One region of the Shinella sp. Sh6 genome, then DNA from elsewhere that is predicted to be linked to it. Evidence: predicted binding sites of a transcription regulator. Region 1 holds the regulator's gene; each other region holds the start of a gene.

Region 1 (5,134 bases):
AAGGCAGGCGCCCATGGGGAAGCCGCCGCCGATGCCCTTGGCGACCGCCATGATATCCGGCGTGACGCCCGACCATTCATGGGCGAAGAGGCGGCCGGTGCGGCCGACGCCGGACTGCACCTCGTCGAGGATCAGGAGGAGGCCGTATTCGTCGCAGAGGCCGCGCAGCTCCTGCAGGAACTCCTTAGGCACGGGGCGGATGCCGCCCTCGCCCTGCACCGGCTCGATGAGGATGGCCGCCGTCTCCTCGGTGATCGCGTCCTTGACGGCGGCGATGTCGCCGAAGGGGACCTTGAGGAAGCCGGGCGCCTTGGGGCCGAAGCCCTCGATATACTTCTCCTGCCCGCCGGCCGCGATGGTGGCGATGGTGCGGCCGTGGAAGGCGCCGTCGAAGGTGATGATGTGGAACTTGCCGGGATGGCCCTTGGCGAAATGGTAGCGCCGCGCCGTCTTGATCGCGCATTCCAGCGCCTCGGCGCCGGAATTGGTGAAGAACACCTTGTCGGCGAAGGTGGTCTCCGTCAGGCGGCGGCCGAGGCTTTCCTGGCCGGGCACCTCGTAGAGGTTCGACAGGTGCCAGACCTTGTCGGCCTGGTCCTTCAGCGCGGCGACGAGATGGGGATGGGCATGGCCGAGCGAGGTGACGGCGACGCCGGCGGCGAAATCGAGATATCGCTCTCCCTTTTCGTCGAACAGCCAGACGCCCTCCCCGCGCGTGAACCGGAGCGGTGCACGCAGATAGGTTTCATAGAGCGGCGCGGCATCGGCCATGGCGCGGTTCCTTCGAAAAGAGATGCGGAAAACGGGTCCTGGGCTTGACTTTTCCGGATACCGGAAAAATCAAAAGCCGCCTTTCGGCGGCATGCGGGCACTATCCGCATTTCGCCCGGGCCTGTCAACAAAATCGCGGCCTCAAACGGCGCTGAACCTCCCGCAAGGTGAGGATTCGCGGCGCATCGGGAGGTGTCGCTATCGAGTCACACCCGACCAGCAAGTTGGGGAAAACCTCGAAATCGATTCGCGCCGATTCCCGCGACTCTTGTCACGGAGTCCCCCGGTCTCTAGGTTAAAGACCAATTACTAGACTGCATGCGGCGGAACTAGTCACCAAAGAGTTGAAGGCGTTCAGGTCCCGGACCCGTCCGGGACGCGACGAGGGATTCCCGCATCGAACGCCGAGCGGAGACGAAAAGCATGAACTGGACAGACGAGCGGGTCGAGAAACTCAAGAAGCTCTGGAGCGAAGGCCTGAGCGCGAGCCAGATCGCCGCCCAACTCGGCGGCGTCAGCCGCAACGCGGTCATCGGCAAGGTGCACCGGCTGAACCTGCCGGGCCGCGCCAAGGCCGGCGGCACGCCGAGCGCCGCCCGCCCGAAGCGCCCGGCAGCGGCAACGCCCCGCCCCTCGGCCTTCCAGGCCCGTCCGGTCGCCGCCCGCGCCGCCGTCCGGCCCGCCGATACGGGTATCGCCAAGGAAGACGCCGACGCCGGCTTCGAGATCCGCAGCGAGCAGCTTCCCGTTCCGGCCAACGGCAACAACGGCGTGGTCGTGCCGATGTCGCGCCGGCTGGAGCTGACGCAGCTCACCGAGCGCACCTGCAAGTGGCCGATCGGCGATCCGCTCAACGACGACTTCCATTTCTGCGGCAACGAGTCCCCGGACAACTCGCCCTACTGCACCTACCACCAGCGCCTCGCCTACCAGCCCTCCGCCGAACGCCGGCGGATGCGCTGACAGGCACCGACGCGGAATGAGATGCGGGCCCGGAAGGGCCCGTTTTCGTTTGGGGCGTTCGGACGAAGGCAGCAGCGTTTTGCAGTCTTCCTACTTCCTCTCCATATCCCTACCGCCTCCCCTCCGCCCGGTCCGCATCCTGCGCCCTCTTCTCATCCCCGCTCCCTCTCCTCTCATCCCCGCTCCCTCTCGGTCGTCATCCTCGGGCTTGACCCGAGGATCCATGCCACAAACTCCGCTCATGCCGTGACGCGTGGATCCTCGGGTCAAGCCCGAGGATGACGACCGAGAGGGAGCAGCGAGCGGAGGAGCCCCTCAAACGCGAAACGGGCCCCGCAGGGCCCGCTTGCCTCCCCGAAACGAATGGCCCGCTCAGGCTTCCAGCGAATAGCCGGCGCCGCGGACGGTGCGGATGACGTCTTGCATGCCCGCGAAATTGAGGGCCTTGCGGAGGCGGCCGACATGGACGTCGACGGTGCGCTCGTCGACATAGATGTCGTGGCCCCAGACGCCGTCGAGGAGCTGGGAGCGCGAGAAGACGCGGCCGGGGGAGGTCATCAGGAATTCGAGAAGGCGGAATTCCGTAGGGCCGAGGCGCACCTCGCGGGTGCGACGATGGACGCGGTGGGTCTCGCGGTCGAGCTCGATGTCGCCGCAGCGCAGCACCGTCGAGACGACTTCGGGCTTGGCCCGGCGCAGCATGGCGCGCACGCGGGCGACGAGCTCGGGCGTCGAGAAGGGCTTGACCACATAGTCGTCCGCGCCGGTGGCAAGGCCGCGCACGCGCTCGCTCTCCTCGCCGCGCGCCGTCAGCATGATGATCGGCAGGCGCTCGGTCTCCGGCCGCTGGCGCAGGCGCCGGCAGAGTTCGATGCCGGAAACGCCCGGCAGCATCCAGTCGAGGATGAGGAGGTCCGGCATGCGCTCCTGCAGGCGCATCTCGGCCTCGTCGCCGGAAAGGATCGTATCGACCTCGAAGCCCTCGGCTTCGAGGTTGTAGCGCAGGAGGACGCTCAGCGCCTCCTCGTCTTCCACCACCGCGATTCTCGGCACCATGGGCGCGTCCCTTACTCGGAGGCTTCGGAAAGGTCGGCAGCGACCACCGACGTGGAAGTGTCGTCCTTCGGGCGCTCGCCCTCGGGCTGCGAGCCGGTCGCCATGTAGTAGATGGTCTCGGCGATGTTGGTCGCATGGTCGCCGATGCGCTCGATGTTCTTGGCGCAGAACAGGAGGTGCGTGCAGGGCGTGATGTTGCGCGGATCCTCCATCATGTAGGTGAGCAACTCGCGGAACAGCGAGGTGTAGATCGCGTCGATCTCGTCGTCGCGCTCGCGGATCGCCTTCGCCTTGTCGACCGAGCGGGTAGCGTAGACGTCGAGCACTTCCTTGAGCTGCATAAGGGCGAGCTCGGCGAGGTGCTCGAGACCGCGGGCGAGCGTGCGCGGCATGCCCGAGCTCTGCACGGCGATGACGCGCTTTGCGGTGTTCTTGCCGAGGTCGCCGACGCGTTCCAGCTCGGCGGCGATGCGGATGGCGCCCATGATCTCGCGCAGGTCCGCGGCCATCGGCTGGCGTTTGGCGATGGTGACGATCGCCTTCTCGTTGATCTGCCGCTCGGCATTGTCGAGGATGATATCCTCGGAAATGACCTTCTGGGCCAGCGCCGCATCCGTGGTGACGAGGGCGCGGACGGAATCGGCGACCATCTGCTCGGCGGTGCCGCCCATCTCGGAGATACGGCGGGAGAGGTATTTCAGTTCTTCGTCATAGGCGGAGACGATATGGGAGGGGGCCATGGTTCTGTCCTTGATGCGCGCGGGTTCGGGGGAGCTTGGGCGTCAGCCGAAGCGGCCCATGATGTAGTCCTGCGTGCGCTGGTCGTCCGGGTTGGTGAACATCTTGTCGGTGTCGTTCTCCTCGACGAGGTTGCCGAGGTGGAACATGGCGGTGCGCTGCGAGACGCGGGCCGCCTGCTGCATCGAATGCGTCACGATGACGATGGTGAAATTGGCGCGCAGCTCGTGGATCAGTTCCTCCACCTTGGCGGTGGCAATGGGGTCGAGCGCCGAGCAGGGCTCGTCCATCAGGATGACCTCGGGGCTGACGGCGACGGCTCTGGCGATGCACAGGCGCTGCTGCTGGCCACCGGAAAGGCCCGTGCCGCTTTCCTGCAGGCGGTCCTTCACCTCGTTCCACAGGCCCGCCTTCTGCAGGCTCTGCTCGACGATGGCGTCCATGTCGGCCTTGGCTTTCGCAAGGCCGTGGATGCGCGGGCCATAGGCGACGTTCTCGTAGATCGATTTCGGGAACGGGTTCGGCTTCTGGAAGACCATGCCGACGCGGGCGCGCAGCTCGACCACGTCGATTGCCGGGTCGTAGATGTCGTCACCGTCGAGCGTGATGCGGCCGGTGACACGGCAGCCGTCGATCGTGTCGTTCATGCGGTTGAGCGTGCGCAGGAACGTCGACTTGCCGCAGCCGGACGGGCCGATGAGGGCCGTCACGGTGTTTTCGCGTACATCGAGATTGACGTCGTAAAGGGCGCGCTTCTCGCCGTAATAGACCGAAACGTCCCTGCCGATCATCTTGTAGGAAATGTCGTTCATTTTTCCGTCCAGCGCTTTCTCGACTGCGGCTTCTGACATGATGTTCATCTGACGGGTCCTTTTACCAGCGCCGTTCGAAGCGGCGGCGCAGCAGGATCGCGCCGACGTTCATGAGGATGAGGAAGAGAAGGAGCACGATGATGGCGCCCGACGTGCGCTCCACGAAGGCGCGCTCGGCCTCGTTCGCCCACATGTAGATCTGCACCGGAAGGGCCGTCGCCGGATCGAGCGGCGTTGCCGGAACGTCCGCCACGAAGGCGACCATGCCGATGAGGAGGAGCGGCGCGGTTTCACCCAAAGCATGGGCAAGGCCGATGATCGTGCCGGTGAGGATGCCCGGCATGGCAAGCGGCAGGACGTGGTGGAACACGGTCTGCATCTTCGAGGCGCCGAGGCCGAGGGCCGCCGCGCGGATCGACGGCGGCACCGCCTTCAGCGCCGCGCGGGTCGCGATGATGATGGTCGGCAGCGTCATCAGTGTCAGCACCAGGCCGCCGACGAGGGCCGCCGAGCGCGGGAAGCCGGCGAAGTTGACGAAGACGGCAAGGCCGAGCAGGCCGTAGACGATGGAGGGCACGGCCGCGAGGTTGTTGATGTTCACCTCGATCAGGTCGGTGAGGCGGTTCTTCGGCGCGAACTCCTCCAGGTAGATCGAGGCGGCGACGCCGATCGGCAGCGAGAGCGCCAGCACGATCAGCATCATGTAGAGCGAGCCAACGAGCGCGACGCCGACGCCGGCGGCCTCCGGGCGGCTGGAGGCGCCGTTGACGAAGAGGCCGGTGTTGAAGTGCTTG
Region 2 (5,134 bases), on a different replicon from region 1:
TCGCTGCCGGCGATACGCATCGAGCAGATCGTCGCCCAGCTCGGCCTTGCCGTCGACCGGGTGATGGCGGAGGCCTCGCTCTACGACCGGGCGCTCGCTGCGCTCGCCGTCCGGCAGGCGCGCGGCGACATGATCGAGGCGATCTTCATCCTGCGCGCCTATCGCACGACGCTGCCGCGCTTCGGCTATTCCAGGCCCGTCGAGACGGGCGCCATGCTCGTCGAGCGCCGCGTCTCGGCGACCTACAAGGACCTGCCGGGCGGCCAGCTCCTCGGCCCCACCTTCGACTATACCCACCGCCTGCTCGACCCGTCGCTCCTGACGGACCAAGAGGTGGAGGCGCCGCTGGAGCGCGAGGAAGCCGGCGAGCCCGTCATGCGCGTTTCAGACATCCTTGCCGGCGAAGGCCTCGTCGAGGACGACGGCAGCCTACCGGAGGGCCATGTGCCGGGGGACCTCACCCGCGAGCCGCTGGAATTTCCGATGGCGCGGGACCTGCGCCTCCAGGCGCTTTCCCGCGGCGACGAGGGTTTTTTGCTGGCGCTCGGCTACTCCACCCAGCGCGGCTATGCCCGCACCCATCCTTTCGTCGGCGAGGTGCGCATCGGCGAGGTCGAGGTGGAGCTGGACATGCCGGAGCTCGGCTTTGCCGTCTCGCTCGGCCGCATTCAGGTTACCGAGTGCCAGATGATCGCCCAGTTCAAGGGCTCGGCGAAGAACCCGCCGCAGTTCACTCGCGGCTACGGCCTCGTCTTCGGCCAGAGCGAGCGCAAGGCCATGGCCATGTCGCTGGTCGACCGGGCGCTGCGCGCCGAGGAGTTCGGCGAGGATATCGTCGCCCCGGCGCAGGACGAGGAATTCGTCATCTCCCATTCCGACAACGTGCAGGCGACCGGCTTCGTCGAGCACCTGAAGCTCCCGCATTACGTGGATTTCCAGGCCGAGCTCGACCTCGTGCGGCGCATGCGGCGCGACTACGAGACCGCGCAGGACAAGGACCTTCCGGAGGCCGCAGAATGACGACCGCAGACCTTGCGACCTACAATTTCGCCTATCTCGACGAGCAGACGAAGCGCATGATCCGCCGCGCGATCCTGAAGGCGATCGCCATTCCCGGCTACCAGGTGCCCTTCGCCTCGCGCGAAATGCCCATGCCCTACGGCTGGGGCACCGGCGGCGTGCAGGTGACAGCGGCGATCCTCGGTCCGAAGGACGTGCTGAAGGTCATCGACCAGGGGGCGGACGACACGACCAACGCCGTCTCCATCCGCGCCTTCTTCCAGAAGGTCGCCAGTGTGGCGGTGACGACGAAGACGCGCGCGGCGACGATCATCCAGACGCGCCACCGTATCCCCGAGGAAAAGCTGACGTCCGGCCAGACGCTCGTCTACCAGGTGCCGATCCCCGAGCCCTTGCGCTTCCTCGAACCGCGCGAGACCGAGACGCGCAAGATGCATGCACTGGAGGAATACGGCCTGATGCATGTGAAGCTCTACGAGGACATCGCCCGCAACGGCCATATCGCCACGACCTACGCCTATCCGGTGAAGGTGGAGGGCCGCTATGTCATGGATCCGTCGCCGACGCCGAAATTCGACAATCCGAAGATGCACATGTCTGAAGCGCTCCAGCTCTTCGGCGCGGGCCGCGAGAAGCGCATCTACGCCGTGCCGCCCTATACGGAGGTCGTCAGCCTGGATTTCGAGGATCATCCCTTCACGGTGCAGTCCTTCGACAAGCCCTGCGCGCTCTGCGGTGCGCAGGACGTCTATCTCGACGAAGTGGTGCTCGACGACAGGGGCGGGCGGATGTTCGTCTGCTCGGACACCGACCATTGCGAACAACGCTGCGCGAGCGGTCACCGCGGCCACCTCGCCCATGACAAGGAGGCTGCGGAATGACTCCTCGTTACGACATGGCCCGGCGCCACCCCCCTCTGTCCTGCCGGACATCTCCCCCTCAAGGGGGGAGATCGGCAAGTAGTGCGATCCTAGCTCGAATTGCAACGTTGGAGATGGGCGGGACCTTGCCCCATCCAATCTCCCCCCTTGAGGGGGAGATGCCCGGCAGGGCAGAGGGGGGTGCCACAGCCTCTCGCACCCCGGAGGCCGTCCGATGACCGACGCCCCGCTTCTCAAGGTCCGCGACATCTCGAAATTCTACGGCGCGCGCATCGGCTGCCGGAACGTCTCCTTCGACCTCTGGCCGGGCGAGGTGCTGGCGGTCGTCGGCGAATCCGGCTCCGGCAAGACGACGCTGCTCAATTGCCTCGCCACCCGGTTGATGCCGACCTCCGGCTCGGTCGAGTACCGCATGCGCGACGGCACCATGCGCGACCTTGCCCGCATGAGCGAGGCGGAGCGCCGCTTCCTGATGCGCACGGACTGGGGCTTTGTCCACCAGAACCCGGCGGACGGGCTGCGCATGGCGGTCTCGGCCGGGGCCAATGTCGGCGAGCGGCTGATGGCCGTCGGCGAGCGCCACTACGGCAATATCCGCGAGACGGCCGGCGATTGGCTCGGCCGGGTCGAGATCAGCGCCGACCGTATCGACGACCAGCCGCGCGCCTTTTCGGGCGGCATGCGCCAGCGCCTGCAGATCGCCCGCAACCTCGTCACCTCGCCGCGCCTCGTCTTCATGGACGAGCCGACCGGCGGCCTCGACGTTTCGGTGCAGGCGCGCCTGCTCGACCTCCTGCGCGGCCTCGTGCAGGACCTCGGCCTCTCGGCCATCGTCGTCACGCACGATCTTGCCGTCGCGCGCCTCCTGTCGCACCGCATGATGGTGATGAAGGACGGCCTCGTCATCGAGCAGGGACTGACCGACCGCGTGCTCGACGATCCGCGCGAAGCCTATACCCAGCTCCTCGTTTCCTCGATCCTTCAGGTGTGACCATGCCAACCCCCCTCGTCGTTTCCGAAGTGGCGAAGAGCTTCACCATGCATCTTCGCGACGGCCTCCGCCTGCCGGTGGTCTCGAACGTCGCCTTCTCGGTCAAGGCCGGCGAATGCGTCGTGCTGGGCGGTCCGTCCGGCATCGGCAAGAGCTCGCTTTTGAAGATGGTCTACGGCAACTATGCCGTCGATAGCGGCCAGATCCTTATCGAGCACGAGGGCCGGGTGGTCGATCTTGCGGGTGCCGACCCGCGCACGATCCTTGCCGTGCGCCGCGCTACGCTCGGCTATGTCAGCCAGTTCCTGCGCACCGTGCCGCGTGTCGCCGCCGTCGACGTCGTCGCCGAGCCGCTGCTTGCGCGCGGCGTCGCACCGGCGGAGGCGCGGGATGCGGCCGAAGCGATGCTTGACCGGCTCAACCTGCCGCGCGAGCTCTGGCAGCTTCCGCCCGCCACCTTCTCCGGCGGCGAGCAGCAGCGCGTCAATATCGCCCGGGGCTTCATCACCGATCACCGCATCCTGCTGCTCGACGAGCCGACCGCCTCGCTCGACGCGACGAACCGCGCCGTCGTCGTTGCCATGATCGCGGAGAAGAAGACGGCCGGCGTCGCCCTCCTCGGCATCTTCCACGACGAGGACGTGCGCAGGAAGGTCGCCGACCGCATCGTCGACGTCTCGGCCTTCTCGCCGCGCAAGGCGGCATGACCGCCCGCCGGATGGCGGAATCTCAGGCCCTGTGGACTGTAATCTTTCCGACATCGAACTGACATCGCCCCTTCATCGACAGCGTTTAGAGCCAATCCGGAAAACGACACGGGGCCCCTCGGGGACCGGACGCCCGGAAGGAAGGACCTGCCATGTTCCGACTGAAGAATGTCACCCGCCGCTTCGGCGCGCGCCTCGCGGTCGACGACGTGACCTTCGACATCCCCGAGGGCCAGATGGTCGGGGTCATCGGCCGCTCCGGCGCGGGCAAGTCGACGCTCCTGCGCATGATCAACCGGCTTGCCGACCCGAGCGAGGGGACGATCCATTTCGGCGATGTGGAAGTCTCTTCGCTGCGGGGCGCGGGCCTGCGCAACTGGCAGCGCGACTGCGCGATGATCTTCCAGCAGTTCAACCTCGTGCCGCGCCTCGACGTGCTGACCAACGTGCTGCTCGGCCGGCTCAATCATCGCTCGACGGTGTCGAGCATCCTCAATCTCTTCACCCGCGAGGAGCGCATCATGGCGATTGCGGCGCTCGAACGCCTCGGCATCGAGCAGACGGCGCTCCAGCCGGCCGGCACGCTCTCCGGCGGCCAGCAGCAGCGCGTGGCCATCGCCCGCGCACTCATGCAGAACCCGAAGATGCTGCTCGCCGACGAGCCGATTGCCTCGCTCGACCCGCTGAACGCCAAGATCGTCATGGACGCGTTGCGCGACATCAACGAGCGCGAGGGCATCACCGTCGTCACCAACCTGCACACGCTGGATACGGCCCGCGCCTATTGCGAGCGCATCGTCGGCATGTCGGCCGGCCGCGTCGTCTTCGACGGCCCGCCGCGCGAGCTCACCGCGGAGGCCGTGCGCACGATCTACGGCACCGGCGCGAACGGGTCGGAGATCGACGAGAGCGTCACTTCCACGGCGATCCGTAATCCGGCCCGCCAGGACAACATCAGGGAATCCGCCAGCCCCACGCCGCTGGTACTGGCCGGCCTCTGAGCCCGCCGGGATCGAACGGTCCGCGTCAAGGGCCATAACCTTTCGAGGTCCGGCGACGCCGGCCAAACAGGAGAAAGATCATGCTGAAGAAAGCCCTTCTCGGCGCCGTCGCGCTCATCGCGCTTGCCGGCCACGTCCAGGCCGAGGACCTCAAGGAATTCCGCGTCGGCATCATCGGCGGCGAGAACGAGGCGGACCGCTTGCGCAACTACCAGTGCCTTGGCGATCACCTGAAGGCAGAGCTCGGCTTCGAGAAGGTCTCCTTCTTCCCGGCCGCCGACTATGACGGCGTCATCCAGGGCCTGCTCGGCGGCACGCTCGACTATGCCGAGCTCGGCGCCTCGGGCTTCGCCAAGATCTACCTTGCCGATCCGAAGGCCGTCGAGCCGATCCTGACGACGGTGCAGACGGACGGCTCGACCGGCTATCATTCCATCATGGTCGCCCGCAAGGATTCAGGCATCACCAAGCTGGAAGACCTCAAGGGCAGGAAGCTCGGCTTCGCCGACCCGGATTCCACCTCCGGCTATCTCA
Region 3 (5,134 bases), 480 kb from region 1:
AGGTGCTTCTTGAGAACCTGCTGCGCTTCGAGGACGGCCGCTCCGTCACGAAGGACCACATCCTCGCCGTCGCCGAATGGCTGACGAACAAGGGCACGGTCGAAAACGAGATCGCCTATCGCCCGGCGCGCGTTCTGATGCAGGACTTCACCGGCGTTCCCGCCGTCGTCGACCTTGCGGCCATGCGCGACGCGATGGTCTCGCTCGGCGGTGACCCCGAGAAGATCAACCCGCTCGTTCCCGTCGACCTCGTCATCGACCACTCCGTCATCGTCGATGAGTTCGGCACGCCGACCGCCTTCGCCCGCAACGTGGAGCTGGAATACCAGCGCAACGGCGAGCGCTACCGCTTCCTGAAATGGGGCCAGCAGGCGTTCAAGAACTTCCGCGTCGTTCCGCCCGGCACCGGCATCTGTCACCAGGTCAATCTGGAATATCTGGGCCAGACCGTTTGGACCAAGGAAGAAGACGGCGAGATCGTCGCCTACCCGGATACCTGTGTCGGCACGGACAGCCACACGACCATGATCAACGGCCTCGGCGTTCTCGGCTGGGGCGTCGGCGGCATCGAGGCGGAAGCGGCCATGCTCGGCCAGCCCGTTTCCATGCTCCTGCCGGAAGTTATCGGCTTCAAGCTGACCGGCAAGCTCAAGGAAGGCGTGACGGCGACCGACCTCGTGCTGATGGTCGTGCAGATGCTGCGCAAGAAGGGCGTCGTCTCCAAGTTCGTCGAATTCTTCGGCCCCGGCCTCGACAACATGACGCTCGCCGACCGCGCGACGATCGGCAACATGGGCCCGGAATACGGCGCGACCTGCGGCTTCTTCCCGGTCGATGCCGAAACCGTCAACTACCTCACCATGTCCGGCCGCGAAGAGCAGCGCATCGCCCTCGTCGAAGCCTACTCCAAGGCCCAGGGCATGTGGCGTGACGGCGACGGCTCCGACCTCGTCTTCACCGATACGCTGGAACTCGACCTCGGCGACGTCGTGCCGTCCATGGCCGGCCCGAAGCGCCCGGAAGGCCGCATCCCGCTGGAAAACATCGCTTCCGGCTTCGCCGCGTCGCTCGAAAACGACTACAAGAAGCCGGGCCAGCTCGCCAACCGCTATGCCGTCGAGGGCACGGACTATGATATCGGCCACGGCGATGTCGCCATTGCCGCCATCACGTCCTGCACAAACACGTCCAACCCGTCGGTGCTGATCGCCGCCGGCCTGCTTGCCCGCAACGCGGTCGCCAGGGGCCTGAAGACGAAGCCGTGGGTGAAGACCTCGCTTGCACCGGGATCGCAGGTCGTTGCCGAGTACCTTTCCAAGTCGGGTCTGCAGACCGACCTCGACAAGCTCGGCTTCAACCTCGTCGGCTTCGGCTGCACCACCTGCATCGGCAATTCCGGCCCGCTGCCGGCGCCGATCTCCAAGACGATCAACGACAAGGGCCTGATCGCCGCGGGCGTGCTCTCCGGCAACCGTAACTTCGAAGGCCGCATCTCGCCGGACGTGCAGGCGAACTACCTCGCCTCGCCGCCGCTCGTCGTCGCCTATGCGCTCGCCGGCTCGGTCCAGAAGGACCTCACCACGGAACCGCTCGGCGAAGACCGGGACGGCAACCCGGTCTACCTCAAGGACATCTGGCCCTCCTCGAAGGAGATCCAGGAGTTCATCATGAAGTACGTCACGCGTGAGCTCTATGCCACGAAGTATGCCGACGTCTTCAAGGGCGACGCCAACTGGCAGGCCGTGCAGGTGCCGGCGGGCCAGACCTACGCCTGGGACGACCAGTCGACCTATGTGCAGAACCCGCCCTACTTCGTCGGCATGGGCAAGGTCGGCGCGGGCGTTTCCGACATCAAGGGCGCGCGCGTCCTCGGCCTCTTCGGCGACAAGATCACGACCGACCACATCTCGCCGGCCGGTTCGATCAAGGCGGCTTCGCCCGCCGGTGCCTACCTCATCGGCCACGGCGTCGGCGTTGCGGACTTCAACCAGTACGGCACGCGCCGCGGCAACCATGAGGTCATGATGCGCGGCACCTTCGCCAATATCCGCATCCGCAACCACATGCTGGGCCCGAACGGCAAGGAAGGCGGCTACACGATCCACTATCCTTCCAAGGAAGAGATGTCGATCTACGACGCGGCCATGAAGTACAAGGAGGAGGGCGTTCCGCTCGTCATCTTCGCCGGCGTCGAATACGGCAACGGCTCCTCGCGCGACTGGGCGGCCAAGGGCACGAACCTGCTCGGCGTCAAGGCCGTGATCGCGCAGTCCTTCGAGCGCATCCACCGCTCGAACCTCGTCGGCATGGGCGTCATCCCCTTCGTCTTCGAGGAGGGCACGACCTGGGCGACGCTCGACCTCAAGGGCGACGAGCTGGTGACGATCGAGGGCCTGGAAGGCGACATCAAGCCGCGCGAACGGAAGATCGCCAAGATCACCTATTCCGACGGCACGGTGAAGGACGTTCCGATCCTCTGCCGCATCGATACGCTGGACGAGGTCACCTACGTCAACAACGGCGGCATCCTGCAGACGGTTCTGCGCGATCTCGCCGCCTGATCCCTTTCGGGTTTGAAATGCACGATGCCGGGGCCCTCCAGCCCCGGCATCGTTCGTTTCCGGGCCGCAAGGCTCACTCCATCGTGACTTCCCGTTGAAGCGGCAAGGGCGTATGACGGCTGGAAAGGCTGGCCGCAGCGCCGCGCTTCATTGGAAATGACCATGCCGAGACCGTACATACCGGAATGTCTGGCGATCCTGCTGACGCTGGGCGCCGGCACCGCCCATGCGCAGGAATCCATCGAGCCCAAGGGCGTGGTCGAGCTCTTCACCAGCCAGGGCTGCTCGTCCTGCCCGCCCGCCGACAAGGCGCTGGAGACGCTGGTGCGCGAGGGCGACGTCGTGGCGCTCTCCTATCACGTCGACTACTGGAACTATCTCGGCTGGGCGGACACGCTCGCCTCCAAGGACAATACCGACCGGCAATATGCCTATGCCCGCATGTTCGGCCGCAACGGCGTCTACACGCCGCAGGCCGTGCTGAACGGGCGCGAGCACGTCAACGGCGCCGATCTATCCGGCATCCGCACCCGCATCGACGCCCTGTCCGGCGAAGGCAAGGGGCTGAAGGTGCCGGTCGTGGCCGAGGTGAAGAACGACGAATTGCGCATCCGCGTCGGCCCCGGCGAGGGCAAGGCCAATATCCTCATCGCCTATTTCGAGCGCGAGCACCGGATCGATATCGACAAGGGCGAGAACCGCGGCAAGACGGTCGACTACTGGCATGCGGTGACGGACATGGAGACGATCGGCATGTGGGAAGGCAAGGAGACCAATCTGGTGCTTCCGGCCGACATGCTGAAGAAGAAAAAGAAGGCGGGCGGCTGCGCCGTGCTGCTGCAGCGCATGAAGAGCGCCGATACGCCCGGCGCGATCCTCGGCGCGACGGTCCTGTCCGGCGGGCCGTCGGCGCTCTGAAAGTATTTTCAAGGGAGGTCCGGTCCGGCTTCCTCGAGGGGCTGGGGCTTGAGGGTTCGAAGAAACACGGACCGGACCGGGACGAAGCTGCCGGCAACGGAATACAAGGCAACCTCGACAGACGCTTGCCGTACCGAACCGGATTCCGCGTGAGGCGGGGGCAGGCACGGCGGCGACGGGCGGACTTTCCCTTTAAATTTGGGCGTCGGTTTGTCTGAAATGCGGCGGAACGGATTTTTGCGGGAAAGGCGCCGTTCGCCGCCTGTCCGCCCGCCTTGCATTTCGCCGCCGCTCAGGCACACTGTCATCGAGCCGTCACAGGAAGGTGCGGAGTTTAGATGACAGATCAGCCGGATTTGCAGGCGTCCAACGTCGTGGTCGACCTCAAGGAATACCGCAGCAGCAAGGATCCGCTGCCGGTGACCTTCCATCGGCGGGAACTCGACGCGATCCTGTGGGTCTACGGCCGTATGGTCGGCGAGGGCGAATGGCGCGACTACGCCATCGACCACCTGCGCGACAGGGCGGTCTTCTCCATCTTCAAGCGCTCCGGCGAAATGCCGCTCTATCGCGTCGAGAAGAACCCCAAGCTCGCTGCCAGGCAGGGCGCCTACAGCGTCATCAACCAGCACGGCACCATCCTGAAGCGCGGCCACGAGCTGAACCAGGTGCTGAAGGTGTTCGACAAGGTGCTGCGCCTCGTCGAGACGTGAGACGCTTCCGGCGGCAACACCGTCTGCCTCAACTCCACCATCCCCTCCGTCGTCATGCTCGGGCTTGTCTCGAGGATCCATGCGCCGCCGCGGATGAGGCGTGGATGCTCGGATCAGGCCCGAACATGACGGAGGAGAGGGCAGAAGCAGGGACAGGGAGCAGGCGCCGACGGGGGGGCGCGGTGCGTTCGGCGGCCCCGACCCTATCCCATCGTCCCCGGATAGATGTCCATCGGCGGCTCCGTCTCCGCCCCGTCGCCGAGCGCGCGCTGCATGAAGACCGTATCCAGCCAGCGGCCGTGCTTGAAGCCGGTTGCCGTCAGGCGGCCGCTGTGCTCGAAGCCGGCGGCGGCGTGGACGGCGATGGAGGCGGGGTGCGCCCCGCCGATCACGGCCACCATCTGGCGAAAGCCGAGGTCCGTGGTGCGGTGGATGAGCTCGGCCAAGAGCGCCCTGCCGATGCCCTTGCCGCGGGCTTCCGGCGCCAGATAGACGGAATCCTCGACGAGCCAGCGATAGGCCGGCCGCGTGCGGAAGGCCGAGGCATAGGCGTAGCCGAGGATGAGCCCCGTCTGCTCCACCGCGACGATATAGGGATAGCCCTTGCCGGTGATCGCCGTAAAGCGCGCCGCCATCTCGTCGAGCGAGGGCGGGTCGATCTCGTAGCTTGCGACCCCGTTCAGCACGGATTCGCGGTAGATTTCGGTGAAGGCGGCGATATCGCCCGAAGCGGCGGTGCGGATGACGAAGCGCATGGAAAGCCTGCGTTCTCATGGAAATACGGGATGGGGTTCGTCCCATCCCATATCCGTTTCCCGCTTTCAAGCCGCCGGCCGGCTCAGGCGCCGTAGACGATCAGGAGGTCCTTGGCGTCGATCTGGTCGCCGGCGCGCACCAGCACCTCGGAGATCATGCCGTCCTTCTCGGCGTGCAGCGCCGTCT

Evidence for each region. The regulator PhoB, encoded in region 1, activates phosphate uptake and scavenging genes when phosphate is short. The targets are predictions, from matches to a motif close to TGTCATNNANCTGTCAT.
Region 2: a site for PhoB is predicted at 3,637-3,653, ahead of phnC (phosphonate ABC transporter ATP-binding protein). Genes of this name have one in related genera too.
Region 3: a site for PhoB is predicted at 3,782-3,798, ahead of ACZ5TO_RS16495 (DUF2794 domain-containing protein). Genes of this name have one in related genera too.

Annotation. Positions count from the first base shown of each region.
Region 1 is NZ_AP044005.1:103,205-108,338, reverse strand. Features, by position in the region: gene ACZ5TO_RS00520 (acetylornithine transaminase) at 1-771, opposite strand, end outside; gene ACZ5TO_RS00515 (GcrA family cell cycle regulator) at 1,195-1,734, shown strand; gene phoB (phosphate regulon transcriptional regulator PhoB) at 2,107-2,790, opposite strand; gene phoU (phosphate signaling complex protein PhoU) at 2,802-3,530, opposite strand; gene pstB (phosphate ABC transporter ATP-binding protein PstB) at 3,573-4,388, opposite strand; gene pstA (phosphate ABC transporter permease PstA) at 4,402-5,134, opposite strand, start outside.
Region 2 is NZ_AP044006.1:63,161-68,294, forward strand. Features, by position in the region: gene ACZ5TO_RS18655 (carbon-phosphorus lyase complex subunit) at 1-1,020, shown strand, start outside; gene ACZ5TO_RS18660 (alpha-D-ribose 1-methylphosphonate 5-phosphate C-P-lyase PhnJ) at 1,017-1,901, shown strand; gene phnK (phosphonate C-P lyase system protein PhnK) at 2,116-2,892, shown strand; gene phnL (phosphonate C-P lyase system protein PhnL) at 2,895-3,599, shown strand; gene phnC (phosphonate ABC transporter ATP-binding protein) at 3,752-4,600, shown strand; gene phnD (phosphonate ABC transporter substrate-binding protein) at 4,681-5,134, shown strand, end outside.
Region 3 is NZ_AP044005.1:3,452,988-3,458,121, reverse strand. Features, by position in the region: gene acnA (aconitate hydratase AcnA) at 1-2,561, shown strand, start outside; gene ACZ5TO_RS16500 (DUF1223 domain-containing protein) at 2,724-3,479, shown strand; gene ACZ5TO_RS16495 (DUF2794 domain-containing protein) at 3,818-4,192, shown strand; gene ACZ5TO_RS16490 (N-acetyltransferase family protein) at 4,396-4,947, opposite strand; gene pyc (pyruvate carboxylase) at 5,031-5,134, opposite strand, start outside.